DNA from 4 places in the Streptomyces sp. NPDC002623 genome. Region 4 is predicted to be linked to each of the others. Evidence: riboswitches for the same ligand, from Rfam matches in the RefSeq annotation. Region 4 holds a riboswitch; each other region holds the start of a gene.
The links. A riboswitch is a leader RNA that binds a small molecule or an ion and turns the genes downstream of it on or off. The one in region 4 is predicted to bind cobalamin.

Region 1 (7,707 bases), on a different contig from region 4:
GTTCTCAAGAGAGCAGGCGACCGCGTCTTCAGGGGTCGCCTGTACGGGAATCGGGGCTTGCGCCTGGGCGGCGCGGGCGATCCGGGTCGCCGGACGCGAGCGCAGGTAGTACGTCGTCTTCAGGCCCGACTTCCAGGCGTACGCGTACATCGAGGAGAGCTTGCCGATGGTCGGCGTCTCCAGGAACAGGTTCAGCGACTGCGCCTGGTCCAGGTACGGGGTACGGGCGGCCGCCATGTCGATCAGGCCGCGCTGCGGGATCTCCCACGCCGTCCGGTACAGGGCGCGGACCTCGGCCGGGATCCACGCGAACTCCTGCACCGAGCCGTTGGACTCGCGCAGCGCCTCACGGGTGCGGGCGTCCCAGACGCCGAGCTCCTTCAGCTCGTTCACCAGGTAGGAGTTGACCTGGAGGAACTCACCGGACAGCGTCTCGCGCTTGAACAGGTTGGACACCTGCGGCTCGATGCACTCGTACACGCCCGCGATGGACGCGATGGTGGCGGTCGGCGCGATGGCGAGCAGCAGCGAGTTGCGCAGGCCCGTCGCCGCGATCCGCGTCCGCAGCGCCGCCCAGCGCTCCGGCCAGGTGAACTCGACGCCGTAGTGGTCGGGGTGCAGCACACCGCGAGCGGTACGGGTCTTGTCCCAGGCGGGCAGCGGGCCGCTGCGCTCGGCCAGGTCGGCGGAGGCCTCGTACGCGGCCAGCATGATGCGCTCGGCGATCCGGGTGGACAGGGCCTTGGCCTCGGCGGAGTCGAACGGCAGCCGCAGCTTGAAGAAGACGTCCTGCAGGCCCATCGCGCCGAGACCGACCGGCCGCCAGCGGGCGTTGGAGCGGCCCGCCTGCTCGGTCGGGTAGAAGTTGATGTCGACGACCCGGTCGAGGAAGGTGACGGCGGTGCGGACGGCCGCGTCCAGCCGCTCCCAGTCGATGCCGTCGCCGTCCTCGGCCGCCGGGTCGACGAACGCGCCGAGGTTCACCGAACCCAGGTTGCACACGGCCGTCTCGCCGTCGTCCGTGACCTCCAGGATCTCCGTGCAGAGGTTGGAGGAGTGCACGACGTGACCCGGCTCGGCCGTCTGGTTGGCGGTGCGGTTGGCGGCGTCCTTGAAGGTCATCCAGCCGTTGCCGGTCTGCGCGAGGGTGCGCATCATGCGGCCGTACAGGTCACGGGCCGGGATGGTCTTCTTCGCGAGCCCGTCCCGCTCGGCCTTGCGGTACGCGGCCTCGAACTCCGCGCCCCACAGGTCGACCAGCTCGGGCACGTCCGAGGGCGAGAACAGCGACCACTGCTCGTCCGCGTTCACGCGCCGCATGAACTCGTCCGGGATCCAGTGCGCGAGGTTCAGGTTGTGCGTACGGCGGGCGTCCTCGCCGGTGTTGTCCCGCAGCTCCAGGAACTCCTCGATGTCGGAGTGCCAGGTCTCCAGGTAGACCGCGGCCGCGCCCTTGCGCCGGCCGCCCTGGTTCACGGCGGCGACCGAGGCGTCCAGGGTCTTCAGGAACGGCACGATGCCGTTGGAGTGCCCGTTGGTGCCGCGGATCAGCGAACCGCGGCTGCGGATCCGGGAGTACGACAGCCCGATGCCGCCGGCGTGCTTCGAGAGACGGGCGACCTGGTGGTAGCGGTCGTAGATGGAGTCCAGCTCGTCCAGCGGGGAGTCGAGGAGGTAGCAGGACGACATCTGGGGGTGCCGGGTGCCGGAGTTGAAGAGCGTGGGGGAGGACGGCAGGTAGTCCAGGCGGCTCATCAGCCCGTACAGCGCGGCGACCTCGTCCAGCGCACGCGTGCTGTCGTCCTCGGCCAGGCCGGCGGCGACGCGCAGCAGGAAGTGCTGGGGCGTCTCGACGACCTTGCGGGTGATCGGGTGCCGCAGCAGATAGCGGCTGTGCAGAGTGCGCAGCCCGAAGTAGCCGAAGCGGTCGTCGGCGGTCGTGTCGATCAGCGCGTCGAGACGGGCCGCGTGGACGCGCACGAACTCGGCGGTGCGGTCCGCGATCAGACCCTCGCGGTGGCCGACGGCGACCGAGGCGGTGAACGACGTGACCCCCTGGGAGGCGGCCTCCGCGGCGATGCTGATGGTCAGCAGCCGGGCGGCCAGCTTCGAGTAGGCGGGGTCCTCGGAGATCAGACCGGCGGCCGCCTCCGTCGCCAGCTCGCGCAGCTCCGCCTCGTCGGCCCGCGAGGACCGGCCGCGCAGGGCGGCGGCGGCGACCCGGCCGGGGGCGGCGTCGGGAAGGTCGGCGGTCAGCTCGGTCAGGGTCCGCAGCAACGCGTTCCCGGGACCGTCGGTCTCCAGCTCGAAGACTGAAACCGGGTCGGCTGGCGCGATGGTCACGTGAGGCTCTCCCTCGCTCGGCAGGGGGCCTGGCGGAGGGCAGGGCAGCACACGAGCGCACGGGGCGTCGCGTCCACCGGCCCACTCCGCGAGGCCCGGACGTCAGGGCACCCGGACCGGGACGGCCGGGCGCGCTGTCGGCAGGACCTCGGACTGAACAGGCGTGCACATATGGGTGGACATGCACGCGTGTACACCGTTGCGGGACAGTTCCGGATTCGCACCGGATTCCCCTGCGGCGACAGCGAGCATGAGCATACATCTTGTGCCCGGCTGTCGTGTCACCCCCAGATGTTGTGTCGCGCTGGTTTCAGAGCGTCAACTTGTAGGCGAGGAGAGTGATGTCGTCCAGGTGCGGCAGGGGATTCCAGTCCCGCTCTGGTGTGCGGACGAAACCGAGACGTTCGTAGATGCGGTGGGCGGCCGCCATGGTGCGCTGGGTCGACAGGACGACGGCCGTGCAGCCCTCCGCGGCCCGCGCCCGGTTGAGGCAGGCCCGCACGAGGGCCTCGCCCGCGCCGCGGCCGCGCGCCTCGCGCGCGACCGCCAGCATCCGTATCTCGGCCTCGCCGGGGCGCGCGATGTCGGCCATCGCACCCCCCGAGGGGACGAAGGTCACTCCGCCGAGGACCGCGTCGCCCTCCACGGCGACCAGCACCTCGGCGGCGGCCGTACGTTTCGCGACGTCCCTCAGCTCGTGGAGGTACTCGTCGCTCTCGCCGAAGTCGAGCAGCCCGTCGTCCAGGTAGGCGCGGGCCGTGAGTTCGCCGAGGGCGTCGTGCTCGGTGGGTCGTACTGCCCGGATGTGGATGTCCATGCCAGGCAGTGTGCGACACGCACAGGGCGGAGGGCCGCCGGATGTCTCCGACGGCCCTCCGCGTGCTTCGCCCGGTTCCTCGGGTCAGTGACCGGCGTTCGCCGTCGCCGGGGGCAGTTCCTTCTGGACGCCCGGGTCGCCGGCGTCCGCCGTGTAGTCCTCCGGCTTGGTCTCGTCGATGCCTTCCGGAGCCTTGAGCGCCTTCAGGGCGAAGGTCAGGACCACCGTGACGGCGACGTTCAGGACGAACGCCGTCAGGCCGATGTAGCCGATCTCGCCGAGGCCCGGGATCTCCTTCGACGAGCCGCCGAAGTGCTTCTGGGTCGGGGAGGCGACGCCGTACGCGGCGACCGTGCCGTAGAGCATGCCGACCGCCCAGCCGGCGAGCAGGGCCCAGCGGTGGAACCAGCGGGTGAAGAGGCCGCCGACCAGGGCCGGGAAGGTCTGCAGGATCCAGATGCCGCCCAGCAGCTGGAAGTTGATGGCGACGGTCTTGTCCATGGTGAGGACGAAGACCAGGGCCCCCACCTTCACCAGGAGCGAGACCAGCTTGGAGACCCTGGTCTCCTGCGCGGGCGTCGCGTCCGGCTTGATGAAGTCCTTGTAGATGTTGCGCGTGAAGAGATTCGCGGCCGCGATCGACATGATGGCCGCCGGCACGAGCGCGCCGATGCCGATCGCCGCGAACGCCACGCCCGCGAACCAGGCCGGGAACATGTCCTCGAACAGCTGCGGGATGGCCAGCTGCCCGTTGGTGACCTTGACCCCGGCGGCGATCGCCATGAAGCCGAGCAGCGCGAGCAGGCCCAGCATCAGGGAGTACAGCGGCAGGATCGTGGTGTTGCGGCGGATCACCTCACGGCTGCGGGAGGAGAGCGTCGCCGTGATCGAGTGGGGGTACATGAACAGCGCGAGCGCCGAGCCCAACGCCAGCGTCGCGTAGGTCCACTGACCGGGTTCGCCCGGCGCCAGCGCGCCGCGCGGCTTGCCCGTCGCCGGGTTGGTCTGGCTGAACGCCTCGCCCGCCTTGGCGAAGATGTCGTCGAAGCCGCCGAGCTTGATCGGGATGTAGATGATCGCCACCGCGATGACGATGTAGATCAGCGTGTCCTTCACGAACGCGATCAGCGCGGGGGCCCGTAGGCCCGAGGAGTAGGTGTAGGCGGCCAGCACGCCGAACGCGATCAGCAGCGGCAGGTCCTTCACGAACCAGTTGGTGTCCTCGCCGCCGCCGACGCCCATCACGTCGAGCACCGCCTGGATGCCCACGAGCTGCAGCGCGATGTATGGCATCGTTGCCAGGATGCCGGTGACGGCGACCGCCAGCGACAGGCCCTTCGAGCCCCAGCGGCCGCGCACGAAGTCGGAGGTCGTCACATAGCCGTGCTTGTGGGAGACCGACCACAGGCGGGGCAGGAACGTGAAGATCAGCGGGTAGACGAGGATCGTGTAGGGCACCGCGAAGAAGCCGGCCGCGCCCGCCGCGTAGATCGCCGCCGGGACGGCGACGAAGGTGTACGCGGTGTAGAGGTCGCCGCCGAGCAGGAACCAGGTGACCCAGGTGCCGAACGACCGGCCGCCCAGGCCCCATTCGTCGAGGCTGTTCTCGTTCTCGGCCTTGCGCCAGCGCGCGGCCAGGAAGCCCATGGCCGTGACGGCCAGGAAGAAGAAGATGAAGACGGCGAGTGCCACGCCGTTCACGCCGTCGTTCATTCCGCCGCACCCCCGCTCCGGGTCCTACGGCCGCGCTGGTCGATCTGCCACAGCTTGTACGCGGTCACCGTGAGCGCGGTGGACAGCAGCACCCACAGCATCTGGTACCAGTAGAAGAAGGGGATCCCGATGAACGCCGGATCGACCTTCGCGTACGAACCCACCCACAGCATCGCCACGAACGGCGCGAACAGACACAGGGCGATGACGACGCGCACAGGCGTCACCACCGGCTCCTTCGGCACTTCCGGGGCATCTGACATCGGCGGCTCCATCCCCTCGCTGATCGCCTTGATCACCGTTGTAATGCGCAGGCAATGTAAGGGACGAATAAGCGCAGCGGAAGACCGCCTCCGTATACGACTACAAGATCCTCACTCGGTGGGCCGCTTCAGGCGTGCGACGAACTTGTACCGGTCGCCCCGGTACACCGACCGGACCCACTCCACCGGCCGGCCCTCCTTGTCCAGCGAGTGGCGGGAGAGCATCAGCATCGGCAGACCCACGTCGGTGCCGAGCAGGCCGGCCTCGCGCGGGGTGGCCAGGGAGGTCTCGATGGTCTCCTCGGCCTCGGCGAGATGGACGTCGTAGACCTCGGCGAGCGCGGTGTACAGCGACGTGTACCTGGCGAGCGACCTGCGCAGGGCGGGGAAACGCTTCGCCGACAGATGGGTCGTCTCGATCGCCATCGGCTCGCCGTTGGCCATGCGCAGCCGCTCGATGCGCAGCACGCGCCCGCCTGCCGTGATGTCGAGCAGCTCGGCGAGCCGGTCGTCGGCGGTGATGTAGCCGATGTCCAACAGCTGAGACGTCGGTTCCAGACCCTGGGCGCGCATGTCCTCGGTGTACGAGGTGAGCTGGAGCGCCTGGGAGACCTTCGGCTTGGCGACGAACGTGCCCTTGCCCTGGATGCGCTCCAGCCGGCCCTCGACGACCAGTTCCTGCAGCGCCTGCCGGACGGTCGTGCGCGAGGTGTCGAACTCGGCCGCCAGCGTGCGCTCGGGCGGCACCGGGGTGCCCGGGGACTGTGTCTCCGTGATGTCCAGCAGGTGCTTCTTGAGGCGGTAGTACTTGGGCACACGCGCGGTACGGACGGTCGCCCCACCCTCGTTCTCCGCACTGCTGACGTCGGTGCTCATGGCCTGCCTTCCCGGCTGCGGATGCGGTCACATCGTGGCACGGCAGCCTATCGGGCGGCCCGCGCACTCCGTGATCCCTTCTGTATACCGTCGCCGCCTCTTCTGGTCTAGTCCACCAGGGCAAGTGGTCTACCGGAGCCGTGTCTTCCGGGGGTGATGTTTTCGACGGCTTCTTACTTAAAGGTTCCTGCATATGTAGGTCCCATAACGGCTGGTCAAAGGCGTTTCGGCCACCCTTGACAGGCGTATTGGTCTCAGCCAAGCTCTGCGCACTGGTCTACACCATTGGTCCAGGTCCCGGCTGGTGGGCGGGGGGGTGTGGGCATCCCTGAGGAGGATGGCGTGAAGCGCAAGCTGATAGCCGCGATCGGTATCGCGGGCATGATGGTGTCCATCGCGGCGTGCGGGGACGACGGCGGCAGCGGGGACTCGAAGGGCTCCGACGCGAAGGAGCTCACCGTCTGGCTCACCGTCGACGCGCAGAACAACTGGCCCGAGCTGGTGAAGGCGGCCGACGCGGCGCTCGTGAAGGCGCACCCCGGCGTCAAGATCACCCACGAGTACTACGGCTGGCCGGACAAGAACGCCAAGCTCGACGCGGTCCTCGCCACCGACAAGGCCCCCGACGTGGTCGAGATGGGCAACACCGAGATGCTCGGCTACATGGTCAAGGGCGCGTTCGCCCCCCTCGACGCCTCGAAGTTCGACAACTCCTCCGCCTGGCTGGACGGCCTCAAGGAGTCGGTGACCTACGACGGCAAGACCTACGGCGTGCCGTACTACGCCGGCGGCCGCGTCGCCAACTGGCGCAAGGACGTTTTCGCCGCGGCGGGCGTCAAGTCCACGCCGAAGACCTACGCGGAGCTGACCGCGGCCCTGGACAAGGTCCAGAAGAAGGAGGGCGACAAGTTCTCCGCCTGGTACCAGCCCACCCGCGACTGGTACGCGGCCATGTCCTTCGTCTACGACGCCGGCGGCTCCATCGCCAAGGAGGACGGCGGCCAGTGGAAGGCCAGCCTGTCCTCGCCCGAGTCCATCAAGGGCCTCACCGACTTCAAGAACGTCGTCGACAAGTACATGCACGGCGACAAGACCAAGGACGAGTCCGACCGTTACATCGTCTACGGCCAGGGCAAGTCCGGCATGATCTTCGCCCCCGCCTGGGAGGGCGCGACCGCGGCGGCCAAGGAGAACGACAAGACCGGCAAGCTCGCCGGCAACGTCGAGAACTTCGTGATGCCCGGCCCGTCCGGCAAGAACCTCCCGGTCTTCCTGGGCGGCTCCGACCTCGCCGTCCCGGTGAAGTCCAAGGCGCAGGACCTCGCCGCCGAGTGGATCAACGCCTTCACCGGCCCCTCCGGCCAGAAGGGCCTGATCGCCAAGGGCAACCTGCCCAACAACAAGACCGACCTCGCCACCCTCAAGAACGACCCGGCGACCGCCGTCCCGGCCACCGCCGCCGAGTCCAACTGGTTCGTCCCCATGGCCCCCGGCTGGGGACAGGTCGAGAAGGCCCAGGTCCTGCAGACCATGCTGCAGAGCATCGGCACCGGCAAGCAGACGGTCGAGGCCGCCGCGAAGGAAGCGGACGCCGCCATCGACAAGGTCATCAACACCAAGTGACCTGAGGGCAGGGCCCCGCGACGCGCCGGGCCCTGCCTCCCCCCCCGAACGACTTGAACGACCTGAACGACC
Region 2 (7,707 bases), on a different contig from region 4:
GCCGGCCGGTACGGACGACTCGGCCATCAACTCCGCGTCCGGCACGGTCTCGCCGCCCAGCAGCACGGTCGGGATGCCGGACGCCTTCAGCGCGGCGAGCCCGTCCTCCCAGGCCCGCTTCCCGCCGAGCAGCCGGACGACGGCGAGGTCGGCGCCGTCGAGCAGCGCGGGCAGCTCGGCGGCGACGTCGACGCGGGTCGGGTTGCCGATGCGGTACGCGGCGCTCGTGGCGGCCCGGGCCGCCAGCAGATCCGTGTCGGCGGTCGACAACAACAACACTGTGCTCATGCGGGCGCTCCCGGTGGAATGAAAGGCAGTCCTTGCGGCGCGCCCGACTCGATGAGCCGCCAGAGCGCGTCGGTGTCCGCGTGCTGTTCGATCAGGTCGCCGAGCCGGTCGAGCTGCTCCTCGCGCAGCCCGGCGAAAGAGGTGTCGGGGGCGGGCACGAACCGGCGGCCCGCGGCGGCCGCCACCTCGCGCAGAAACGCCCGCCGGAACCCGTCCGACTCCAGCGAGCCGTGCCAGTGCGTGCCCCAGGTCTGTCCGACCCGGCAGCCGTCCAGGAAGGGGGTTCCGCCCAGGATCTCGGCGACCCCGTGGTGGATCTCGTAGCCGTCGACCGTCTCGCCGAGGGCTTCGCCCACCGGCCTGGTGAGGGTCTTCTCCCGGGCGAACCGCACCCGGACGGGCAGCAGTCCGAGTCCGTCGACCCGGCCCCGGCGGCTCTCGACGTCGTCCTCGATGCGCTCGCCGAGGATCTGGAAGCCGCCGCAGATCCCGAGGATCGGCCGGCCCTCCGCCGCCCGGCGCAGCAGGGCCGCGGCCAGCCCGCGCTCGTGCAGCCACTCCAGGGCCCGGACCGTGCCCCGGGTGCCGGGCACGACGACGAGATCGGCGTCGGCGAGCTCCTCCGGCCGGTCCACGAACCGCACGACGACACCGGGTTCGGCGGCGAGCGCGTCCACGTCGGTGAAGTTGGACATGAGCGGTATCGCGCAGACGGCGACCCGCAGCACGTCCTCGCCGACGGGCGGGGCGGTGTTCGACTCACGCACGGTGCCGCGCAGCGAAACGCGCAGTCCGTCCTCCTCGTCGATCCCGAGCCCGTGCCGGAACGGCAGCACCCCGTAGGTCCGCCGCCCGGTGAGCCCGAGCAGCATGTCGAGCCCCGGCTCCAACAGGGAGACGTCGCCGCGGAACTTGTTGACGAGGAATCCGGCGACGAGCGCCTGATCCTCGGGGGACAGAAGCGCGACGGTCCCGAAGAAGGACGCGAAGACCCCGCCACGATCGATGTCACCGACGACGAGGACGGGAAGCCCGGCATTCCGGGCGATCCCCATGTTGACGATGTCGGTCCGCCGAAGATTGATCTCGGCGGGAGAGCCGGCCCCCTCACAGATCACCGCGTCATACGTGCCCCGCAACTCGGCGAGACAGTCGAGAACGGTTCCCAGGAGTTTCTGCTGCCGCCCCCCGTGATACCCACGGGCACTGAGCTCCCCGACGGGCTTCCCGAGCAGCACGACCTGACTGCTCTGCTCGCCGCCCGGCTTCAGCAGCACGGGATTCATGAGCGCGGTCGGCTCGACCCGGCAGGCCTGGGCCTGCATGGCCTGCGCCCGCCCGATCTCGGCGCCTTCCTTGGTCACGAACGAGTTCAGGGACATGTTCTGGGCCTTGAAGGGCGCGACCTTCACCCCCTGCCGCACCAGCCACCGGCAGATCCCGGCCGTGACGACACTCTTGCCGGCATCGGAGGTCGTGCCGGCCACCAGAAGACCGCCGCCCGTCATGAAGTACGCCCCTTCGCTTTCGCGTTCACCGTCGTGGCGAGGGTGCGCGCGGCGACGGTCACGCCGAGCGCGAGCAGACCGACCCGGCGGGAGAGCCGCGCGGCCCGTTCGATGTCCCGGGCGACGACGGGCCGCCCGGCCGCCCCGTTGAGCACGGGCCGGTGCTCGACCCGGCCGCCGTACGACAGGGTCCCGCCCAGCCGCACGCCGAGCGCCCCGGCGAACGACGCCTCGACGGGTCCGGCATTGGGACTGGGATGCCTGCCCGCGTCCGCCCGCCAGGCCCGAACGGCCCCGCGCGGATCGCCCCCGGCCACGGCGGCGAGCACAGCGGTCAGCCGAGCCCCCGGCCACCCGGCCAGGTCGTCGAGCCGAGCGGAGGCCCACCCGAAGCGCAGATATCTCGGCGACCGGTGCCCGACCATGGCGTCCAGGGTGTTGACGGCCCGGAACCCGACCAGCCCCGGCACCCCGCCGACGGCCCCCCACACCAGCGCCCCCACGACGGCGTCGGAGGTGTTCTCGGCGACGGACTCCACCACGGCCCGGGCGATCCCGTCCGCGTCCAGCGACTGCGGATCCCGCCCGCACAGATGCGGCAGCCGCTCCCGCGCGGCGTCGACGTCACCCGCTTCGAGGGCCCGCCCGATGCCCCGCGCCTCGCGGACGAGGGAGGAGCCCCCGACGACGGCCCAGGTGGCGGCGGAGGTGAGGACGACGGAGACGGCGGTGGAGGACCGTCCGCCGCGCGAGACGGCAGCCCCCAACGCGACGGCGCTCCCGGCGCACACGAGGGTGTGCAGAGCGCCCCACCCCCGATGGTCCCGCCACAACACCCGCTCCACGCCACCCGCGGCCCGCCCGAACGCGGCGACCGGATGCCCCCGGCGGGGATCGCCGAGGATCAGATCGCCGAGGAGGCCGGCGGCGGCGCCGTACGCGAAGACGCGATCGGCACGCACGGGCTCAGCCGGCCGTGGGGTCGGGCAGCGAACCGGTGCGGTACCTCAACGGCCCAGCGAGCATGGCGATATGTCCTCACTCAGGGTGTCCGCGCCCTGGTTCGACTAGACCGGCGGGGAGAGTTCCTGGCTCCCGGGGGCTTACTACCCCGGTGACAGTGGCGGGACCGCGCCGGATTCGCACCGGCTTCCTCTCCTACCGCCGTTGATGGCTCCGGCAGTCCACCACGGGCCCGGAACGGCCGTCAACTTGCCGTTGACCTGCACAGGGAGAGTGTGCAGAACCCCACACCGCTGCCACGACGGCCGTCACTCGCGCACGGCTCCCGGAGGAAAAAACGGACCGCCCCGTGCGGCTCCTCGCGAGAGCCGCACAGGGCGGTGAGTGCCGTCGGCCGGGCGTCAGACCACGATCAGCGAGATCCCGTAGGCCACCGCGGCCGCGCAGGCGACGAAGCACGCGTACGCGCCCGTCACCGCGAGGGTGGCCGAGCCGCCCTCCGCCGTTGCGCGTTCCTGCCGCGACAGACCCATGACGCCCAGGGTGAACAGAGCCACCAGGCCCACGGTGACCACGAGGCTGACGCCGAAGACGGAGCCCAGGGCCGCCCAGTCGATCTTCATGCTGTTTCTCTTCCTTCGTACCGGGTGCGCGGGCTCAGACGGCCGGGGCCGTGGGCTCGGTGGCCGTGGCGGTGGCGGAGGCGGTGGCGGCGGGGGACGGGATGGTGGCCGTCAGGCTGTCGGCGACCGGGGCCGCCGTCGGGATCGCCGCCGGCTCCTCCGTCCCGTTGACGTTCGAGGCGTCGATGACCTCGCGCCGCGAGATCTTCCAGATCGCCGCGCTGGAGGCCACCAGGAAGATCGCGACCACCGCGGTGCCCCAGTCGCCCAGGTCGGTCACGGACTCGGCCAGCGCACCCACCAGGGCCGCCGCCGGCAGCGTCAGGCCCCACGCGACGAACATCCGCGTCGCCGTCGACCAGCGGACCACTCCGCCCTTGCGGCCGAGCCCCGCGCCCATCACCGCACCGGAGACCGAGTGGGTGGTGGAGAGGGAGAAGCCGAGGTGGGAGGAGGCCAGGATGACCGTGGCCGCGCTGGTCTGGGCGGCGAAGCCCTGCTGTGGCTGGAGGTCGGTCAGGCCCTTGCCCATGGTGCGGATGATGCGCCAGCCGCCGAGGTAGGTGCCGAGCGCGATGGCGAGGCCCGCGGAGAGGATGACCCAGGTGGGCGGGTCCGAGTCGGGGGCCACGGCGCCGCCGGCCACGAGGGCGAGGGTGATGATGCCCATCGTCTTCTGCGCGTCGTTCGTGCCGTGGGCGAGCGAGACCAGGCCGGCCGAGGCGATCTGGCCGGCGCGGTAGCCCTTCGCCGCGGCCTTGCCGTCGGCCTTCTTGCCGAGGGTGTAGGAGAGGCGGGTCGCCAGAAACGCCGCGATGCCCGCGACGATCGGGGCCGCGATCGCCGGGATCAGGACCTTGGTGACCAGGGCGTCGCCGTGCACCGCGCCCATGCCGGCCGAGGCGATGGTGGCGCCGATCAGGCCGCCCATGAGGGCGTGCGAGGAGCTGGAGGGCAGGCCCACCAGCCAGGTCAGCAGGTTCCAGAGGATGGCGCCGACCAGGGCGGCGAAGATGACCTCGGGCCGGATGCCGGTCTCGTCGACGAGCCCCTTGGAGATCGTGTTGGCGACCTCCACGGAGAGGAACGCGCCGACGAGGTTGAGCACGGCGGACATGGCCACCGCGACCTTGGGTCTGAGTGCACCGGTCGAGATGGTCGTGGCCATCGCGTTGGCGGTGTCGTGGAAACCGTTCGTGAAATCGAACGCAAGTGCGGTTACGACCACAATCGCGAGGATCAGCGAGAAGCTTTCCATTTACCCAGGCATTCGTTCGAAGTAATCGGCCGGTTGAACGTAAGTAACCTGAATGAACGGAAGGTGAACTGGAGGGGGCTTGGTGGTGTCCAGTAGGGCAGGGGCGGGGCTCCGTTTCTTCCCTGTGCCGCCGGCGGCACAGACGCCGCACGGCTAGTCCCCTTGCGCGAAGCTCTGCAGCCGGTCGGCGGAGCCGTTGAAGAGATTCTGGTCACCCGGCAGGCTGCCGCTGTCGGCGTACTGCCAAAAGGTCCACGCCGACCATCCGGCCGGCAGGGCGCCCGCGTCGGCGGACCGGTAACGGGCGATCCACAGGGCGTGATCCGCGGCGAAGGCGCTGCTGCCGCCCGTGCAGAGGTTCCACCAGTGGGTCGTCGTGTAGATCACCGGGCGACGGCCGGTGAGCCGGTGCACCTCGTCGCTGAAGGCCCGGATCCAGGCCACCGTCTGCGCCTCGGTCAGGCCGTAGCACCTGTTCGAGCCGCCGTAGGGGTTGTACTCGATGTCGAGGGCGGGCGGCAGGGTCCGGCCGTCCGCGCTCCAGCCGCCGCCGTTGCCGACGAAGTGCGCGGCCTGCGCCTTGCCCGAGCCCTTGTCCGGCAGCGCGAAGTGGTACGCGCCGCGCAGCAGCCCGACCGCGCCGGCGCCCTCGTACTGCGCTTCGAAGTACGGGTTGCGGTAGGAGGTGGACTCGGTCGCCTTGACGTAGACGAACCCCGCCCCCGCGGCCTTCGCCCGCGGCCAGTCGACGGTCTTCTGGTGGGACGAGACGTCATGCCCCCTCGGCTGCTCCGCCGCACGGGCGGGCGCCTGGGCGAGCGCGGTCCCCGCGGCGGCGAGCGCCACGGCACAGGCCGCCCATGCGAGGCCGCGGCGACGCGAGGACGGCGTGGACAGCGAGGACGGCAAGGACGGCAAGGACGGCAAGGAGGGCGTGGACGGCGTGGGCGATGGAGCGTGGGCGCGAGCCATGATTCCCCCGGAACGGCGGCGTGCACGAAACGAAAACGAACCAGAGGCTAGAGGAAGATCCACGAATATCGGTGGGTGTTCGTCGATCTCCGGCCAAATCACCTCAAGAGGGGGAGTGCGGCATGGCTGAGCAGCGGCGCGAGCAGGAGGACGCCCGGGACTCCGGAGACGGCGCACGGGGTGCGGCGGAGCGGCCGCGGAGGCGTGCGGTCCCCGAGGAGGCCCGCGCCTGGGAGGCGCTCGTGACGACGGCCCGCCGCACCGTGACCGACGGACTGGTCGTCGGCACCTCCGGCAACGTCTCGGTGCGGGTCGGCGACACCGTGCTGGTCACACCGTCGGGCGTGCCCTACGACCGGCTCGCCCCGGACGACCTCACCGGCGTCGACCTCACCGGCCGTCAGGTGCTCGGCGGCCTGGTCCCGACCAGCGAACTGCCCATGCACCTCGCCGTCTACCGCGCCACCGACGCCGGCGCGGTCGTCCACACCCACGCGGTGCACGCCACGGCCGTCTCCACCCTCGTCACGGAGCTCCCCCGCGTCCACTACATGGCGGCCGCGCTCGGCGGACCCGTCCGGGTCGCCCCCTACGCCACGTACGGCACCGCGGAGTTGGCCGAGAACATGCTCCAGGCCCTTGCGGACCGCACCGGCTGCCTGCTGCAGAACCACGGCACGCTCACCTACGGCACCACCCTCGACCAGGCCTATGACCGCACGGCCCAACTGGAGTGGATGTGCCGCCTGTGGCTGACGGCCTCGTCGCTGCCCGGCCGGAACCCCACCCTCCTGACGGAGGAACAGGTGGCGCAGGCGGGGGAGCGGCTCCGGGGATACGGGCAGCGGCCCTGACCCTGCTCCCCACCGGCCCCGACCCTGCTGCCCACCGGCCCCGACCCTGCTGCCCACCGGCCCCCGTCACTCTCGCCGACCGCACCACTGGCCGCTCGCAGGGATGGCCAGGACACTGGACGCGTGCGCACTGTCAGAGCGACGGCCGCCGCCGTCACCGCAGCCCTGGCCGCCGGCGCGGCCGGCGTCGCCGTCGGCCGGTTCGCCAGCGACGCCGCCCTGAAGGCGCCGCCCGGCCGGCCGCTGCCCACCGAACCCCGGCTCACCGTGCACGGCACGGCCGCCGGACAGATCACCCTCACCCGCGACCTGGCCGCCCTGCGTCCCGGCACCTACGGGCTCTCCGGGAACGGCTCCCACGCGGTCGTCGGCGCCGTCCTGCCCACCGCCCCGCACTCCGCGGACACCGTCGTACGCCGCCTGGAACGCGTCACGCACGGCACCCTGAACCCCCGGGACGCGGTCTGGCTCACCCCGAACCTGCACATCGGCAACCCCGGCAGCGCCCTCGGCCTCGACCACGCCGACATCGACATCCCGGGCGAGCTGGGCAACCTGCCCGCCTGGTTCGTCCCCGGCGCCCGGCGCACCTGGGTGATCGCCGTGCACGGCCTGGGCACCACCCGGGAACACGCGCTGAACGTCATGGCCTTTCTGCACCGCCGCCGCTTCCCCGTGCTCGCCCTCGCCTACCGCGGCGACCTCGGGGCGCCCCGGTCCCCGGACGGTCTGAACCACCTCGGCGAGACCGAGTGGCGCGACCTGGACGCGGCGATGCGGTACGCCGTGCGCTACGGCGCCGAACGCATCGTCCTGCTCGGCTGGTCCACCGGCGCGACCATGGCACTGCGCGCCGCCGCCGACTCGGGGCTGCGCGACCTCGTCTCGGGGCTCGTGCTCGACTCCCCGGTCCTCGACTGGCGGGCGACGCTGCGGGCCCTCGCCGCCGCCCGGCACACTCCCGGCGCCCTGCTGCCGCTCGCCGTCCGGGCCGCCGAGGGGCGCACCAGCCTGCGCGGCAGCTACAGCGGCTCCCGCACCTCCGGCGGCTCCGGAGACCTCGGCGACGCGGCCGCCGATCCGGCCCGGCTGACGGTCCCGACCCTGATCCTGCACGGCCCCGACGACACCGTCGCCCCCTGGCGCGTCTCCCGTCGCCTCGCCGACCGCCGGCCCGACCTGGTCGCCCTGCACACCGTCCCGCACGCCCCGCACGGCGCCATGTGGAACGCCGACCCCGA
Region 3 (7,707 bases), on a different contig from region 4:
CTGTCACCGCCACGTTGCGAAAGGATTTCGTGCGGCGGCGGGTTACGGAGTATTGACTCGGCGGCATACGGACGTCGAAGTCCGCAGGACGAGTTCCGTCGCCAGCTCGATGCGCGGCGACGCGGGCGGCCGGCCCTGGGCCAGATCCATCAGCACCCGGGTCGCCTCGCGCCCCAGCTCCTCGAACGGCTGGCGCACCGCGCTCAGCGGCGGGCAGGCCATCGCCGCGACCAGCGTGTCGTCGAACGACATGACCGACAGATCGTCCGGCACGGCCAGCCCCTGCTGACGGGCCGCCTCCAGCACACCGAGGGCCTGCGCGTCGCTGGCCGCGAACACGGCCGTGGGCGGGTCGTCCGCTCGCAGGATCTGCAGGCTCGCCGCGAGCGCCTCGGTGTAGTCGAAGTCCGTCGAGCGGACGAGCGCGGGGTCGTAGCCGATCCCCGCTTCCTCCAGCGCGGCCCGGTAACCGTGCACGCGCGCCGCCCCGGCCAGGGAGTGCGACCGGCCCGCGACCATGCCGATCCGGGTGTGCCCCAGTTCCAGCAGATGCTGGACGGCGTCCCGGGCCCCGCTCCAGTTCGTCACGCCGATGCTCGGGATGTCCTCGGACGGAGCGCTGAGCGGGTCGATCAGCACCACGGGCAGCCGCTGCTCGACGATCCGCCGCTGGTCGTCCTCGGCCAGCATCGAGATCACGATCACGATCCCCGCCGCGCCGAGCGCCACGCACTCCTCCAGCCACCCGGAGATCGACCGCCGGCTCGTCGTCCCGGTGACCACGTCGATGCCGAGCTCGCCGGCCGCGTCCACGATGCCCCGGGCGACCTCCAGCGTGTACGGACCGGACAGATCGCGGAAGACGACGATGATCTGCCGGGGCGTCGCGGGATCCCGTTCCCACGGGCGGACGTACCTGTACCGCGCCAGCAGTTCCTCGACCCGGTCCCGGGTCGCCGCGCCCACGTCCCGGCGCCGGTGCACCACCTTGGACACGGTGCTGAGCGAGACCCCCGCCTCGGCGGCGATGTTCGTCAGCAGACCGTGCTGCGCCTCCTGCCGTCCCTTGCCTCGACCTGTCACCCGATGCCCGTTCCGCTCGCCGGGCACCGATGCGCCGGACCGCACCGCGTACCTGGTCAGAGACTCGCCGCAAGGTAACGGGACCCGACACGGGGAGGCAAGACCGGAGCGCTCTGTTCAGTTGCCGCACAGGGCCTTGGCACCGGTGGGCCGTGCTGTCCTCCGCCCGGTCGGAGTCGAGGGCGACCGCCCGCGAGAGGGCATTGCGGCAGGCCAGGACGGCGGGATGTCCGCTGCGGCCGCGGCGTACGACGGTGAAGACGCGGCGTGCGCGCTGCCCGCGGGGAAGCTGCCGCAGCGGGACGGTCGGGTGCTTGCCGCTCCAGACGAGGTCGGGCAGGAAGGCGGCGGGCTCCATCACCCAGGGGCGGTCCGCGAGCGCGCCCACGCGGCGACCGAGTACGTCGGCCTCGCCTCGCTGGACCGCCTGACCGACATCCTCACCCGCACGATCGCCGACTTCTGCTCCTGAGCCCTCGGCCGGACCCGAGTGGGGGCCGGGGCGCTCGTGGCGCCCCGGCTCTCGGGACGGTCGGTCAGGACGCGGTCAGCTCGCCGCGGACCGTGCGGGCGGCGGCGACGAGGTTCTCCAGCGAGGTGCGGGTCTCGGGCCAGGCGCGGGTCTTCAGGCCGCAGTCGGGGTTGACCCACAGCCGTTCGGCGGGGATGGCCTCGAGGCCGGTGCGCAGCAGTTCGGCCGCCTCCTGCACGCTCGGGACGCGCGGGGAGTGGATGTCGTAGACGCCGGGGCCGGCCTCGCGGGGGTAGCCGTGGGCGGCGAGTTCGCGGGCGACCTGCATGTGGGAACGGGCGGCCTCCAGGCTGATGACGTCGGCGTCGAGGTCGTCGATGGCCTGGACGACGTCGCCGAACTCGGCGTAGCACATATGGGTGTGGATCTGGGTGTCCGGACGGACGCCGCTCGTCGTCAGCCGGAACGCCTCCGTCGCCCACGCGAGGTAGGCGGGGTGGTCGGAGGCGCGCAGCGGCAGCGTCTCGCGCAGGGCGGGCTCGTCGACCTGGATGACCGAAGTGCCCGCCGTCTCAAGGTCGTTCACCTCGTCGCGCAGGGCGAGGGCGACCTGGCGGGCGGTGTCGCCGAGGGGCTGGTCGTCGCGGACGAAGGACCAGGCGAGCATGGTGACCGGGCCGGTGAGCATGCCCTTGACCGGGCGTGGGGTGAGGGACTGGGCGTAGGTCGTCCAGCGCACGGTCATCGGCTCGGGGCGGGAGACGTCGCCCGCCAGGATCGGCGGGCGGACGTAGCGGGTGCCGTAGGACTGCACCCAGCCGTGCTGGGTGGCGAGGTAGCCGGTGAGCTGCTCGGCGAAGTACTGGACCATGTCGTTGCGTTCGGCCTCGCCGTGCACCAGGACGTCCAGGCCGGTCTTCTCCTGGAAGGCGATCACCTCCTGGATCTCGGCCCTGATCCGCTCCTCGTAGCCGGCCGTGTCGATCCGGCCGGCCCGCAGGTCCGCGCGGGCGGTGCGCAGTTCGCCGGTCTGCGGGAAGGAGCCGATGGTGGTGGTCGGCAGGAGCGGCAGGCCGAGGTGGGTGCGCTGGGCCGCGGCCCGTTCGGCGTAGGGCTGGGAGCGGCGGGCGTCAGCATCGGTGACGGCCTCGGCGCGGGCCCGGACGGCAGGGTCGTGGGTGACGGGGGAGTTCACGCGGGAGGCCAGATCGGACCGGTTCGCGGTCAGTTCCGCCGAGATGGAACCGGTGCCGTGGGTCAGCCCCTTGGCGAGGGTGACGATCTCGGCGGTCTTCTGCTTCGCGAAGGCGAGCCAGCGCAGGATCTGCGGGTCGACGTCCCGTTCGGCGGCCGTGTCGAGGGGGACGTGCAGCAGGGAGCAGGAGGCGGCCACGTCGACCCGGTCGGCCAGGCCGAGCAGGGTGCCGAGCAGGGCGAGGGATTTCGACAGGTCGTTGATCCAGATGTTGCGGCCGTTGACGACACCGGCGATCAGACGCTTGCCGGGCAGCCCGCCCACGGCTGCCAGCGCGTCGAGGTTGGCTGCGGCGGTGTCGGTGAAGTCCAGGGCGAGCCCTTCGACGGGAGCCTTGGCCAGGACGGGCAGGGCCTCGCCCAGCCGGTCGAAGTAGGAGGCGATCAGCAGCTTGGGCCGGTCGGTGAGGGCCCCGAGGTCGCGGCAGGCGCGGGCGGCGGCGTTGAGCTCGGCCGGGGTGCGGTCCTGGACGAGGGCGGGCTCGTCGAGTTGCACCCATTCCGCGCCCGCCGCCCGCAGGTCGGCGAGGACCTCGGCGTACACCGGGAGCAGACGGTCCAGCAGGGTCAGCGGGTCGAAGTCCGCCGCCACGCCGGGGGCAGGCTTGGCCAGCAGCAGATAGGTGACCGGGCCGACCAGGACGGGACGGGCGGTGAGCCCGAGGGCAAGGGCTTCGCCCAGCTCGGCGACCTGCTTGGTGGAGTCGGTCGTGAAGACCGTGTCCGGGCCCAACTCGGGGACGAGGTAGTGGTAGTTGGTGTCGAACCACTTGGTCATCTCCAGCGGCGCGACGTCCTGGGTACCGCGCGCCATGGCGAAGTAGCCGTCCAGGGCGTCCGCATCGACGGCCGCCCGGTGGCGGTCGGGGATCGCGCCGACCATGACGGTGGTGTCCAGGACGTGGTCGTAGTACGAGAAGTCGCCGGTGGGCGCCTCGTGGATGCCGGCCTCGGCGATCTGCCGCCAGTTGTCGGCACGCAGTTCGGCGGCGGCGGTCCGGAGGGCGTCGGCGGTGACGCGGCCCTTCCAGTAGCCCTCGATGGCTTTCTTCAGTTCCCGGTTCGGGCCCTGGCGGGGGTAGCCGTACACGGTGGCCCGTGCTGCCGCGGCTGCGGGCTTGGTGGTCACGGAGATCTCCTTCGCGAGATGAATCCCTGAGATCCCGGGGACGGGACGCGAGCGCGAAGGGGTGACGAACCGGACGGAGACCGACTGCGCAAGGTACGGCGCGGTCGTCCGCCTGGTAGGTACGCCGACCCGCCCACGAGGTCACCGGGATGTCCGCACACGAGTGGTTCGGGTGCGGGCAGTTGGCAGGTCTTCGGACTCGCGGGCACGTCTGTGTCGTACGAAGTCGTACGAGACACCTACTGGCCGTCGCTTCCCAGGCCCTGCGTGGACCCAGTGCGTATGACGGCGGTCGTTCCCGCTCACCGCTGCGGGGCAGTCCCGGATTCCCACCGGGTTCCCTCTTGCGACGCATCCCGCCTGGCGGACGGGGCGAACCAGCTGCACCAGCCACCGTACGGCGACCGTCAGGGATGCGGCCCGTGGTGTCCGGCATTCGGATGGTGGCGTGGGCCACATGGCGGACGCGTGTGGAACGGATCGGGGGAGGGAAACGCGCCCCCGCGTCTCCCTCCGCCCGGGTTGCCCGGCCCTGGTCGTACGGCCGACAGCAGTGAAGAACCGGGGCGACTCGCGGGCCGGAGCGGGGGCCGGGGCCGGGGGCGCGGACGCGTCGGCGTCACGCCTCCTGCGGGCTCGCCGCCAGGCGGACGGCGGCGTCGACCCGCGTGTCCAGCACCGGCGACGCGTCGGGCCAGCCTACGTACCGCACGCACAGCTCCTGGCGACCCGTCTCCACCGACACCACGCCCGGCGGCAGATCCAGTCGGCGTATCTCCCGGCGGTGCAGTCGGGTCGGCGGCCGCTCCTCGGTGAGGCGGACCAGGATCGCCGTGTACCAGCTGTTTCCGCCCTCGAGGCCGTCGTCGACGATGGAGCAGGCGATGCCCACCTCGACGCCGTCCCGGTGCACCACGGCCAGCACTTCGCCGCGGAAGAGCGGGCTCGCGGGGAGCTTCCACTGCTCCCCGTCGGTGGTGAGCGCGGCCAAGTCTGTTTCGCAACGCCCTCCGTTGCGGCCCGCCCAGGCGGTCAGCATCGCGCGGCTGCGCGCCTGCCGCTCCGCGTCACGCCGTACCTCGGCCAATGTCATGGCGGAGATCGCGACCCCGAGCACGACCGTGAAAGCCACCACGAGCAGGATCACCTGCCACGGGAATCCCCAGATGAGCCCGCCGACGAGGAGGAGCGCCGACCCGCCTCCTGCGATGGCCACACCCATGATGAGAGCTTCCCGCTCATCGTCCAAAAGGGGCATGTACCTCAGTAGACCACCGCTTGCCGCCAATTGCCCCACCCGGTCAGTAAAGTGGCCGTGACTCAGAGGTAGTTGACGAGTCGTCAGCTCGCGGAATCCGGAGAGACCGGCGGATCCTCGGCAACTCCGCCCGCCGCCGGTGGCGACGGCCGTCTGGGCATCGGCTGTCTCCGGGGGCATCGGGTGCGCGGCGGCGGTCGGGCTCTCAGTGGGTTCCGGGCTGGATGAGCTTGTAGAAGAGGCGGGCGCCGGCCCGTCGGGCGGACTGGCGCAGCCGCACGGGGAGCGGCCGGGCCGGCGCCGGCCCGGCCGGCTTCGTGGCCAGGCGGGGGAAGAGAGCTTCGGCGTTGGTGCGGTTGACGGCTGTCAGCGTGTGGGGGTCCACGCCGCTGTCCAGTCCGTTGGCGAAGTACTGGGAGGCAGGGGTGGGGGCGAAGGGCCAGTCGCTGCCGAACAGGACGTGTCCGGGGCGGGTGAAGGCGAGCAGGGTGGGCAGGGCGGCGGGGCTGGCGGAGAGAGCGGTGTCGTAGTAGAAGTCGCGCAGGTCGTCCAGGGTGTCGAGGGGGCTGCGTCCGGTGTCGGCGGCGATGGCGACGGCCATGCGGTGCGAGGCGTAAGGGACGAAGCCGCCGGCGTGGCTGAGGACGAAGCGGATGTTCGGGTGGCGGCGCGGGATGCCGTTGCGGACCAGGAGGTAGGCGGCGCGGGTGGTGTCGAGGAGGAAGTCGGCGGCGAACGGGGGGATTCCGTCGACGGCGGGTGCGGGGAGTTCGGCGGGGTGGACGAAGACGACGGCGCCGTGCTCGTCGAGCACGCGCCACAGTGAGTCCTGGCCCTCGGCGCCCAGGTAGGCGCCCTGGTTGTTGGCGAGCAGGGTGACCCCGTCCGCCCCGAGCCGGGCGAGGGCCCGCTCCGCCTCCTGCGCCGACGCGTCGATGTCGGGCATGGGCAGTGTGGCGAACCACCCGAAGCGGTCGGGGTGTTCGGCGGCGACGGACGCCGAGTGGTCGTTGAGTCGTTGGGCCAGGTCGGCGGCCTCGCCGGGGTGGGTGAGGAAGCCGGTGCCCGGGGTGGAGACGGAGAGGATCGCCGTCTCGGCCCGCAGCAGGTCCATCAGCTCCAGGGCGGCCTCGGGGCTCCAGTCGGGCAGGGCGCGGCCGCCCGCCTCGGCGATGCCTGCTTTGGCGAGGGCGTCGCGGTAGAAGGACGGGATGACGTGCTGATGGACGTCGATCCGGCGGGGTGCGGTGGTCATGAGGAGGTCTCTCGGCTTTCTGGGGTGAGCAGGTCGAGGCGACGTCGATCCAGTCTTTCCGGCCGCAGGCCACGCCGCGTGCCGACGGGCTCGACGAGTGGCCTCGGATGCGGGTGTGGATGCGGCGCACCCGCGCCGACTCTTGACCGTCTCCGCCGGCCGGATTAGCGTAGCGAACATTCCAATTGTAGTAAACGCTACAACAATGAGCCGATGGAAGACAGCGAGGTGGCCTGGTGAGCCATGTCAGCGCCAAGGAAAGAGCCAAGGAAAGAGCCGAGGTCGGAGCTGAGGTCGGAGCCGCGGACTGCGGCGGGGGCACTGCGTACGACGTGGCGGTGATCGGGTACGGGCCCACCGGCGTGACCGCGGCGAACCTGCTGGGAGCGCTGGGACTGAGGGTGCTCGTGCTGGAGCGCGACGCGGAGATCTACTCCCGGGCGCGGGCCATCTCCACCGACGAGGAGGTCATCCGGATCTGGCAGCGGATCGGGCTGGCGGACCGGCTTAAGGAGGACATGCTGGCCGAGCGGCCGCTGGACTTCGTCGACGCGCGCGGCCGCACCTTCCTCAGCGCCTGCCCCTCGCCGCGCGGACACGGCCACCCGCCGCAGATGTTCCTCTACCAGCCCGCGCTGGAGCAGGTCCTGCGCGACGGCGTCGACCGCTATCCCGGCGTCGAGATCCTGCTGCGGCACGAGTGCCTGCGGCTGCGCCAGGACGCCGACGGGGTGGAGCTGACGGTGGTCGGGACCGCCGACGACTCCGTACGGCGGGTGCGCGCGAAGTACGTGATCGCGGCCGACGGCGGCTCGAGTCTCACCCGCGCCCAGCTGAACGTGGGCTACGAGGGACGGACGTACGAGGACCGCTGGGTGGTCGTCGACACCGAGATGCTCAAGCCCTGGCCGGACCACGACCGGCTGCGCTTCCGCTGCGACCCCGCCCGCCCCGCGGTCGACTGCCCGACCCCCCTCGGCCACCACCGCTGGGAGTTCCCGATCCTGCCCGGCGACGACGAGGAGCACCTGACCACCGACGACGCGATCCATGCCATGGTGGCCAGGTACGGGATCGGCCGGGACCAGATCAAGATCCTGCGGGCCACCGTCTACAGCCACCACGTCCGCTTCGCCGCCCGCTTCCGCGTCGGCAGGGTCTTCCTCGCGGGCGACGCGGCCCACGCCATGCCGCCGTGGATCGGTCAGGGCATGGCCGCCGGGGTGCGGGACACGGCCAACCTCTGCTGGAAGCTC
Region 4 (7,707 bases):
GCCCATCACGGCGGCCGCTTCCAGCCCACGGCCCATGACATCGCCTATCAGCACACCCACCCGGTCGGCGCCCAGCGGAATCAGGTCGAACCAGTCGCCGCCCACGCCGGCGCCCTGGGTGGCCGGCCGATAGCGGCTCGCGGTGGCCAGTCCGGGCAACGCGGGCGGCGTCCCCATGAGGCTGCGCTGCAGCGTCAGGGCGATGTGCCGCTGCTGCTCGTACAGCGCCGTGAGCTCGGCTTCGGCCCGCTTGCGGTCGCTGATGTCCCGCACGATCGCGCAGGCCCCGACCACGGTGCCGTGCGTGTCCCGGGTCGGCCACAGGGTGACGTCCACGTCCAGCAGCGCCCCGGTGTCGGTCATCCGCAGCGTCTCGTAGTGCTCGACCTTCTCGGCGTGCCGCAGCCGTTTGAGCAGCGCGCGGACCTCGCCCCGCAGCTCCGGCGGGGCCAGCATCGAGACATGCCGTCCGATGGCCTCCTCGGCGGTGTAGCCGTACAGGCGCTGCGCGGCCGCGTTCCAGTACGTGATGTACCCGTCCAGCGTCTTGGCGAGGATCGCGTCCTGGGAGGACTCCACGAGCGCGGCCAGCTCGTTGATGCGCGCCTCGGCCGCCTTGCGGTCGCTGACGTCGCGCACGGCCGCCGACACCAGCAGTCCCTCCGAGGTCTCCAGGGGACTCAGGCTGATCTCGACGGGGAACTCCGTGCCGTCCTTGCGCAGCCCGTGCAGCTCGAGACCGGCGCCCATCGGACGCACCTGTCGGTTGGCGGTGTACCCGCTGCGATGCGCGGTGTGCTGGTCGTGGAAGCGGTGCGGGATCAGCAACTCGACCGGGCGGCCGAGCAGTTCCTCGCGTCCGTGCCCGAACAGCGCCTCCGTCTGGGCGTTCACGAGCTTGATCGTGCCCGTGTCGTCGACGATGACCATGGCGTCCGGGGCCGCCTCCAGCAGCCCCCGGAACCGCTCCTCGGCCCCGCCGACCGCAGCCTCCGGCGCGGGCGCCCCACAGCCGCACCGTTTCTGCTCGGCCCGCTGCTTCACGCTTCGCTTCACACGCTGTTTGACGCTTTGCTTCACGTTCTGCTTAACGTTCTGCTTCATGATCGGTTGGGCGCTCTGCTGAACGCCCTGCTGCGCAACGCCCGCCCCCGCACCCGCGCGCCGCGCCGGTTCCGCCCGCATCACGTCGGCCATCTTCCACCTCATCCTGCATGACGAATCAGGCCATCTCAGCGCCTCCGGCCCGCCCTCGCTCCGCGTTGTCGTTTACTGTCCGCCCCCTGTCCGAACCTGAACGTCACCGAACCGGTCAGGACCCGATCAGGGGCCGATCAGTATTCGAGAAGCGCTCACCCCCGGGTCCCGCCTAGGTTGGTCGGAGCAAGCCGGGCGGCACGGACGGAGAGAAGACGATCATGGCCAGAAGAGCGGAGGCGCAGTCGCCTGAGCTGCACCTCGCCGACAGTCACGACCTGATCAGGGTGCACGGCGCGCGCGAGAACAATCTCAAGGACGTCAGCATCGAGATCCCGAAGCGCCGGCTGACGGTGTTCACCGGGGTCTCCGGCTCGGGCAAGAGCTCCCTGGTGTTCGACACCATCGCCGCGGAGTCGCAGCGGCTGATCAACGAGACCTACAGCGCGTTCGTGCAGGGCTTCATGCCGACGCCGGCGCGGCCCGAGGTCGACGTCCTCGACGGGCTGACCACCGCGATCACCGTCGACCAGCAGCGGATGGGCGCCGACCCCCGCTCCACCGTCGGCACCGCCACCGACACCAACGCGATGCTGCGCATCCTCTTCAGCCGGCTCGGCAAGCCGCACATCGGACCGCCCAGCGCGTACTCCTTCAACACGGCCTCGGTCCGGGCCAGCGGTGCGATCACCGTCCAGCGCGGGGACCGGACCAAGGCCGAGAAGGCGACCTACGAGCGCACCGGCGGCATGTGCAACCGCTGCGAGGGCCGCGGCTCGATCTCCGACATCGACCTCACCCAGCTGTACGACGACTCCAAGTCGCTGTCCGAGGGCGCGTTCACCATCCCCGGCTGGAAGTCGGACAGCCAGTGGACCGTGCAGCTCTACGCCCAGTCCGGCTTCGTCGACCCGGACAAGCCGATCCGCAGGTACACCAAGCGGGAGCTGCACGCCTTCCTCTACGGGGAACCGGTCAAGATCAAGGTCAATGGCATCAACCTCACCTACGAGGGCCTGATCCCGAAGATCCAGAAGTCGTTCCTGTCCAAGGACAAGGAGGCGATGCAGCCGCACATCCGGGCCTTCGTGGAGCGGGCCGTCACCTTCACCACCTGCCCCGACTGCGACGGCACCCGGCTCAGCGAAGGCGCCAGGTCCTCGAAGATCGAGCGGATCAGCATCGCCGACGCCTGCGCGATGGAGATCCGTGACCTGGCCGAATGGGTGCGCGCGCTCGAGGAGCCGTCGGTGGCGCCGCTGCTCACCGCGCTCCAGCAGACCCTCGACTCGTTCGTGGAGATCGGCCTCGGCTACCTCGCGCTCGAGCGGCCCTCGGGCACGCTGTCCGGCGGCGAGGCGCAGCGCGTCAAGATGATCCGCCACCTCGGCTCCTCGCTCACCGACGTCACCTACGTCTTCGACGAGCCCACCATCGGCCTGCACCCGCACGACATCCAGCGGATGAACGACCTGCTGCTGCGGCTGCGGGACAAGGGCAACACCGTGCTCGTCGTGGAGCACAAGCCGGAGGTCATCGCGATCGCCGACCACGTCGTCGACCTCGGCCCGGGCGCCGGCACGGCCGGCGGAACCGTGTGCTTCGAGGGCACCGTGGAGGGGCTGCGGGACGCCGACACGGTCACCGGCCGCCATCTCGGCGACCGGGCCGCGGTGAAGGACGAGGTGCGCAAGCCGAGCGGCACGCTGGAGATCCGCGGCGCGACGACGCACAACCTGCGGAGCGTGGACGTCGACCTCCCGCTGGGTGTGCTCTGCGTGGTCACCGGCGTCGCCGGATCGGGCAAGAGCTCGCTCGTGCACGGGTCGGTGCCCGCCGGGGAGGGCGTGGTGTCGGTCGACCAGAGCCCGATCCGCGGCTCCAGACGCAGCAACCCGGCGACCTACACCGGACTGCTCGATCCGATCCGCAAGGCGTTCGCCAAGGTCAACGGGGTGAAGCCGGCGCTGTTCAGCGCCAACTCCGAGGGCGCCTGCCCCACCTGCAACGGTGCCGGTGTCATCTACACCGACCTGGCGATCATGCAGACGGTCGCCACGATGTGCGAGGACTGCGAGGGGAAGCGGTTCCAGCCTGCCGTCCTCGAATACCGCCTGGGCGGCCGGGACATCAGCGAGGTGCTGGCGATGTCGGTGAGCGAGGCCGAGGAGTTCTTCGCCGCCGGCGAGGCCGCCACCCCGGCCGCGCACCGCGTCCTCGACCGGCTCGCCGACGTCGGGCTCGGCTACCTGACCCTCGGCCAGCCGCTCACCACCCTGTCCGGCGGCGAGCGGCAGCGGCTCAAGCTGGCCGTCCACATGGGCGACAAGGGCGGCGTCTACGTCCTCGACGAGCCGACCGCCGGTCTCCATCTCGCCGACGTCGAACAACTGCTCGGCCTGCTGGACCGGCTCGTCGACTCCGGCAAGTCCGTCATCGTCGTCGAGCACCACCAGGCCGTCATGGCGCACGCCGACTGGATCATCGACCTCGGCCCCGGCGCCGGCCACGACGGCGGAAAGATAGTCTTCGAGGGCACGCCTGCCGACCTCGTCGCCGCCCGTCCCACCCTCACCGGGGAGCACCTGGCGGCCTACGTCGGCGCCTGACCGGCGCGGGCGAGGGGGAGCCCGGTGATCAGTGGGCTCCCAGGCCGCCGCCGCCGAACGAGCCGCTGCTGCCGCGGCTCCAGCGCGGGCGTTTCTGGTCCGTGCTCGCCCGGGTCTGCATGTTGCTCAGTTCGTACGGGGTGAGGGGGCGGCCCCCCTTCGGGGTCCGAGGAACCTCGTCGGGCTCGCGGTTCTCGCGGATCTCACGCACCGCGCCGCCCGGCGGCAGCTGCGGTTGCTCCTCGGGGCGCGGCCGGTCCGGCTCACGCGACTTGACACGCGCGCCCAGCCAGAAGCCGCCGGCCAGCACGGCCAGCACGGCCATGCCGACGACGAACATCACGAGACTGAGCAGGCCGCTCGCGGCGGCCAGCTGCATGCTTGCGGTAGTCATATCAGCCGAATACCCCCGTAACGGGTCATGAACCCGCCATTCCGGGACCAGTCCGGAGACGTGACTCCCCGTCGACGGAACCTCACGCATGGCGTCCGGCAGACGTCGCTGCTGCCGGGCGGGTTTGGCGCCGCTCCTACCGGCTACCCGCCGGGGGTGACTTCGACGACATCCCAACAGGAACTCTTCCGATTCCTGGAGGACCGCTTCGCCTGCGCGCAGGCGTGCACCGAATGTGCGCGAACCTGTGCGCTGCGGGCGAGCCTCGTGGACCCGGAGGGGACCGAACGAGACGAACTCGTGCGACGCAAGGGCATCATGTGCGCGGAGGTGTGCGACGCGACCTGCCGGGTGCTGTCCGAGGACAACCGGATGGACGAGGCCGGCATCCGCGCCCAGCTGGAGTGGTGCCGGACCGTCTGCCTGGAGTGCGCCCATGTCTTCGACAAGCATCCGGGAGCCGAGGAGGGCGCGGCCGCCTGCCGCGCCTGCGCCGCGACCTGCACGGACTTTCTCGCCACGCTGGGCTGAGACCGCGCGCAGGCGCCCTCGCGGCGGACACCTCGCAGGGGCGACTCACGGCGGACGTCTCAGAGCGGGCTGCCCATCCGTACGTTCCAGCGCCCCGACCGGCCGCTGAGCTCCACGGCCGTCAGCGGCGGCACGTCAGTGCGCCAGAACGCCGACTCCGGCGCTCCCAGCGCCCGTACCACCGCGGCCCGGACGACCTCGGGCTCGGCGACGGCCACGGTCCGCCCCGGCTGCAGCGCGGCCGTGTCGAGCCAGGCGGCCACCCGTTCGCACACCGCCCGCACCGACTCCCCGCCGTGCGGCGCGGCCGTGGGGTCCGTGAGCCACGCGGCCAGCGCGTCCGGCTCCCGAGCCCCCACGTCCGCCAGCGCCTCGCCCCGCCAGCGGCCCGCGTCCAGCGCCGCCAGCCCGGGCGCGTCCACCGCGTCGAGGCCCAGTGCGACGGCCGTCTCGCGGCAGCGCACGGTGGGCGACGTCCAGACGCGCTCGGCCGTCGGCAGCGTCCCGGCGGCCGCCCGGGCCCGCCGCCGCCCGACGTCGTCGAGCGGACCGCCGTCGTCGAACCGCGCCTCGCGCAGGGCGGCGGTGAGCGCGGGGGAGACCAGGACCAGCCTGCTCGTCATGCGACGCCTTTCTCTCGTGTCCCGTGCGGCATCCGGCACATGACCGGGACGGGCGCCGGCCGTGTCGGAACCCGGGCGGGCAGCCGCGGGTCCGTCGTGGCCCGGTGGGCGGCGCGGGCCGACAACACGCCCTCGACCCGCCGGTGTTCGGCGGCCTCCGGCCCCGCGCGACCGGGCCGCGCCCGCAGTTCCGCACCCGTCATCGGAGGTCATCCTGCCGGACGGGCCGGCGGTCCCGCTCCCGTACCCCGTCCGTGCGCCCTTGGCCGGATCTGCACTTTCGCGGTACGGTCCTCGACGAAATCGACATCGACGACGGACAAGCGGAAGCCGGTGGAAGCCCGGCACGGTCGCGCCACTGTGTGCCGGGCCCCCATCTCAGGTGCGGGCCGGGTGAGTCAGACCCGCACCGTCGTCCTGTGCACCACCGAGCCGGGACGCGAGTTCCCCCAGGAGGTCCTGCCATGGCGCAGTCCGCCGTCCAGCCGAGCGCTACCCCTACCGCCCTCCCCGAGAAGCTGCCGATCGGGGCGATCGTCCCGTGGGCGGTCTTCTTCGGCATCCTGATGTTGGTCCTGCTGTACTTCGTCGGCGCCGAACAGGGCGCCACGTCCGTGGTGTCCGGCGAGGGCGTCCACGAGTGGGTGCACGACGCCCGCCACCTGCTCGGCTTCCCCTGCCACTGACAGCGAAGAGGAAGCGTATCCGCTCATGAACTCCGCAACTGTCAGAAACCTCCTGGTCCGTGGCATGCTCGCGGGACTTGCCGCGGGCCTGGTGGCCCTCTTCGTCGCCTACTTCCTGGGCGAACCGCGCGTCGACGAGGCGATCGCCTTCGAGGAGACGCACGCCCACGAGCACGGCGGCGAGGAACTCGTCAGCCGCACCCTGCAGTCCACCGCGGGCCTGTCCACCGGCGTCCTCGTCTACGGGGTCGCCTTCGGCGGCATCGCGGCCCTCGCGTACTGCTTCGCGCTCGGCCGCATCGGCCGCTTCGGGCCGCGCGCGAGCGCGCTGCTCCTGGCGGGCGCCGGGCTGGTCTCGGTGTATGTCGTCCCGTTCCTGAAGTACCCCGCCAACCCGCCGGCCGTCGGGGATCCCGACACGCTGAACCAGCGCACCACGCTGTACTTCCTGATGGTCGTGCTCAGTGTGCTGCTGGCGGTCGGCGCCGTCGTCCTGGGCAGGCGTCTCGCGCCGCGCCTGGGCAACTGGAACGCCACGCTGGCGGCGGGCGGGTTCTTCGTCCTCGTCGTGGGCCTGGCGTACGCCTTCCTGCCGTCGTTCAACGAGGCTCCGGCGGACTTCCCTGCGACTCTGCTGTGGCAGTACCGGCTCGCCGCCCTCGCCGTGCAGGCGGCCCTGTGGACCGCCTTCGGGCTGGTCTTCGGGGTGCTCGCGGAGCGCCTGCTGGCTCCCGAGGCCGCCAGGAAGCCGGCGGTGACGGCCCAGCCGACTCCGGTACCTCACTGATCGCCGCACGGTCGAAGGGCCCCGGGAGCGCTTCTGCTCCGGGGCCCTTCTGGCGTTGCGCTCCCCATTCCCAATTTCTGGAACACGTTCTACCGTGTGCGCCGTCAGGACCGTCCGGACACCGGCCTTGGGAAGCCAGGAGGCGCCGTGCACCTCGACCACACGCCCGAGCAGCTGCGGCTGCGCACCGAACTGCGCGCCTACTTCGCCGAGTTGGTGCCGGCCAACGCCTACGCCCGGCACATCGACCCGGTCGCCGCGAAACGCTTCTACCGCAAGACCATCCGCCAGTTGGGCGCGGACGGCTGGCTCGGCGTCGGCTGGCCGAAGGAGTACGGCGGCCGGGGCCTCACGCCCATCGAGCAGTTCGTCTTCTTCGACGAGGCCGCCCAGGCCGGCGTGCCGCTGCCGCTGATGGCGCTCAACACCGTGGGCCCGACGATCATGCGGTACGGCACGGACGAGCAGAAGGCCGACTTCCTGCCGAAGATCCTCGCCGGTGAGATCGACTTCGCCATCGGCTACAGCGAGCCCGACGCCGGCACCGACCTCGCCGCCCTCAAGACCCGTGCGGTACGCGAAGGCGACGAGTACGTGGTCAACGGGCAGAAGATCTGGACGACCAACGGCGACACCGCGGACTGGGTCTGGCTCGCCGTGCGCACCGACCCCGAGGCCCCGCCGCACAAGGGCATCACCATGCTCCTGGTGCCGACCGCCGACCCCGGCTACTCCTGCACGGTCATCCGCACCCTCGCCTCGCACGACACCACCGCCAGCTACTACGAGAACGTCCGGGTCCCGGTCTCCCGGCGGGTCGGTCCCGAGAACCAGGGCTGGCGGCTGATCACCAACCAGCTCAACCACGAGCGCGTGACCC

Region 1: another riboswitch for cobalamin. It lies ahead of ACWD4O_RS03450 (ribonucleoside-diphosphate reductase subunit alpha); the one in region 4 lies ahead of ACWD4O_RS38425 (CbtB domain-containing protein).
Region 2: another riboswitch for cobalamin. It lies ahead of ACWD4O_RS29535 (cobalamin biosynthesis protein); the one in region 4 lies ahead of ACWD4O_RS38425 (CbtB domain-containing protein).
Region 3: another riboswitch for cobalamin. It lies ahead of metE (5-methyltetrahydropteroyltriglutamate--homocysteine S-methyltransferase); the one in region 4 lies ahead of ACWD4O_RS38425 (CbtB domain-containing protein).

Annotation. Positions count from the first base shown of each region.
Region 1 covers NZ_JBSFWB010000002.1:165,193-172,899, reverse strand. The annotation lists gene ACWD4O_RS03450 (ribonucleoside-diphosphate reductase subunit alpha) at 1-2,343, opposite strand, end outside; cobalamin riboswitch at 2,466-2,601, opposite strand; gene ACWD4O_RS03445 (GNAT family N-acetyltransferase) at 2,654-3,160, opposite strand; gene mctP (monocarboxylate uptake permease MctP) at 3,245-4,873, opposite strand; gene ACWD4O_RS03435 (DUF3311 domain-containing protein) at 4,870-5,136, opposite strand; gene ACWD4O_RS03430 (GntR family transcriptional regulator) at 5,248-6,012, opposite strand; gene ACWD4O_RS03425 (extracellular solute-binding protein) at 6,355-7,635, shown strand.
Region 2 covers NZ_JBSFWB010000018.1:62,034-69,740, reverse strand. The annotation lists gene cobN (cobaltochelatase subunit CobN) at 1-288, opposite strand, end outside; gene ACWD4O_RS29540 (cobyric acid synthase) at 285-1,796, opposite strand; gene ACWD4O_RS29535 (cobalamin biosynthesis protein) at 1,793-2,758, opposite strand; cobalamin riboswitch at 2,860-3,000, opposite strand; gene ACWD4O_RS29530 (hypothetical protein) at 3,161-3,382, opposite strand; gene ACWD4O_RS29525 (anion permease) at 3,417-4,640, opposite strand; gene ACWD4O_RS29520 (lysozyme) at 4,794-5,558, opposite strand; gene ACWD4O_RS29515 (class II aldolase/adducin family protein) at 5,735-6,466, shown strand; gene ACWD4O_RS29510 (alpha/beta hydrolase family protein) at 6,590-7,707, shown strand, end outside.
Region 3 covers NZ_JBSFWB010000056.1:22,784-30,490, forward strand. The annotation lists gene ACWD4O_RS45370 (LacI family DNA-binding transcriptional regulator) at 43-1,083, opposite strand; gene ACWD4O_RS45375 (hypothetical protein) at 1,310-1,555, shown strand; gene metE (5-methyltetrahydropteroyltriglutamate--homocysteine S-methyltransferase) at 1,620-3,938, opposite strand; cobalamin riboswitch at 4,106-4,335, opposite strand; gene ACWD4O_RS45385 (hypothetical protein) at 4,558-5,154, opposite strand; gene ACWD4O_RS45390 (amidohydrolase family protein) at 5,402-6,451, opposite strand; partial or broken gene ACWD4O_RS45395 (bifunctional 3-(3-hydroxy-phenyl)propionate/3-hydroxycinnamic acid hydroxylase) at 6,784-7,707, shown strand, end outside.
Region 4 covers NZ_JBSFWB010000032.1:66,683-74,389, reverse strand. The annotation lists gene ACWD4O_RS38450 (PAS domain S-box protein) at 1-1,056, opposite strand, end outside; gene ACWD4O_RS38445 (ATP-binding cassette domain-containing protein) at 1,419-3,806, shown strand; gene ACWD4O_RS38440 (DUF6479 family protein) at 3,835-4,200, opposite strand; gene ACWD4O_RS38435 (ferredoxin) at 4,357-4,731, shown strand; gene ACWD4O_RS38430 (histidine phosphatase family protein) at 4,791-5,354, opposite strand; cobalamin riboswitch at 5,626-5,782, shown strand; gene ACWD4O_RS38425 (CbtB domain-containing protein) at 5,819-6,040, shown strand; gene ACWD4O_RS38420 (CbtA family protein) at 6,066-6,827, shown strand; gene ACWD4O_RS38415 (acyl-CoA dehydrogenase family protein) at 6,975-7,707, shown strand, end outside.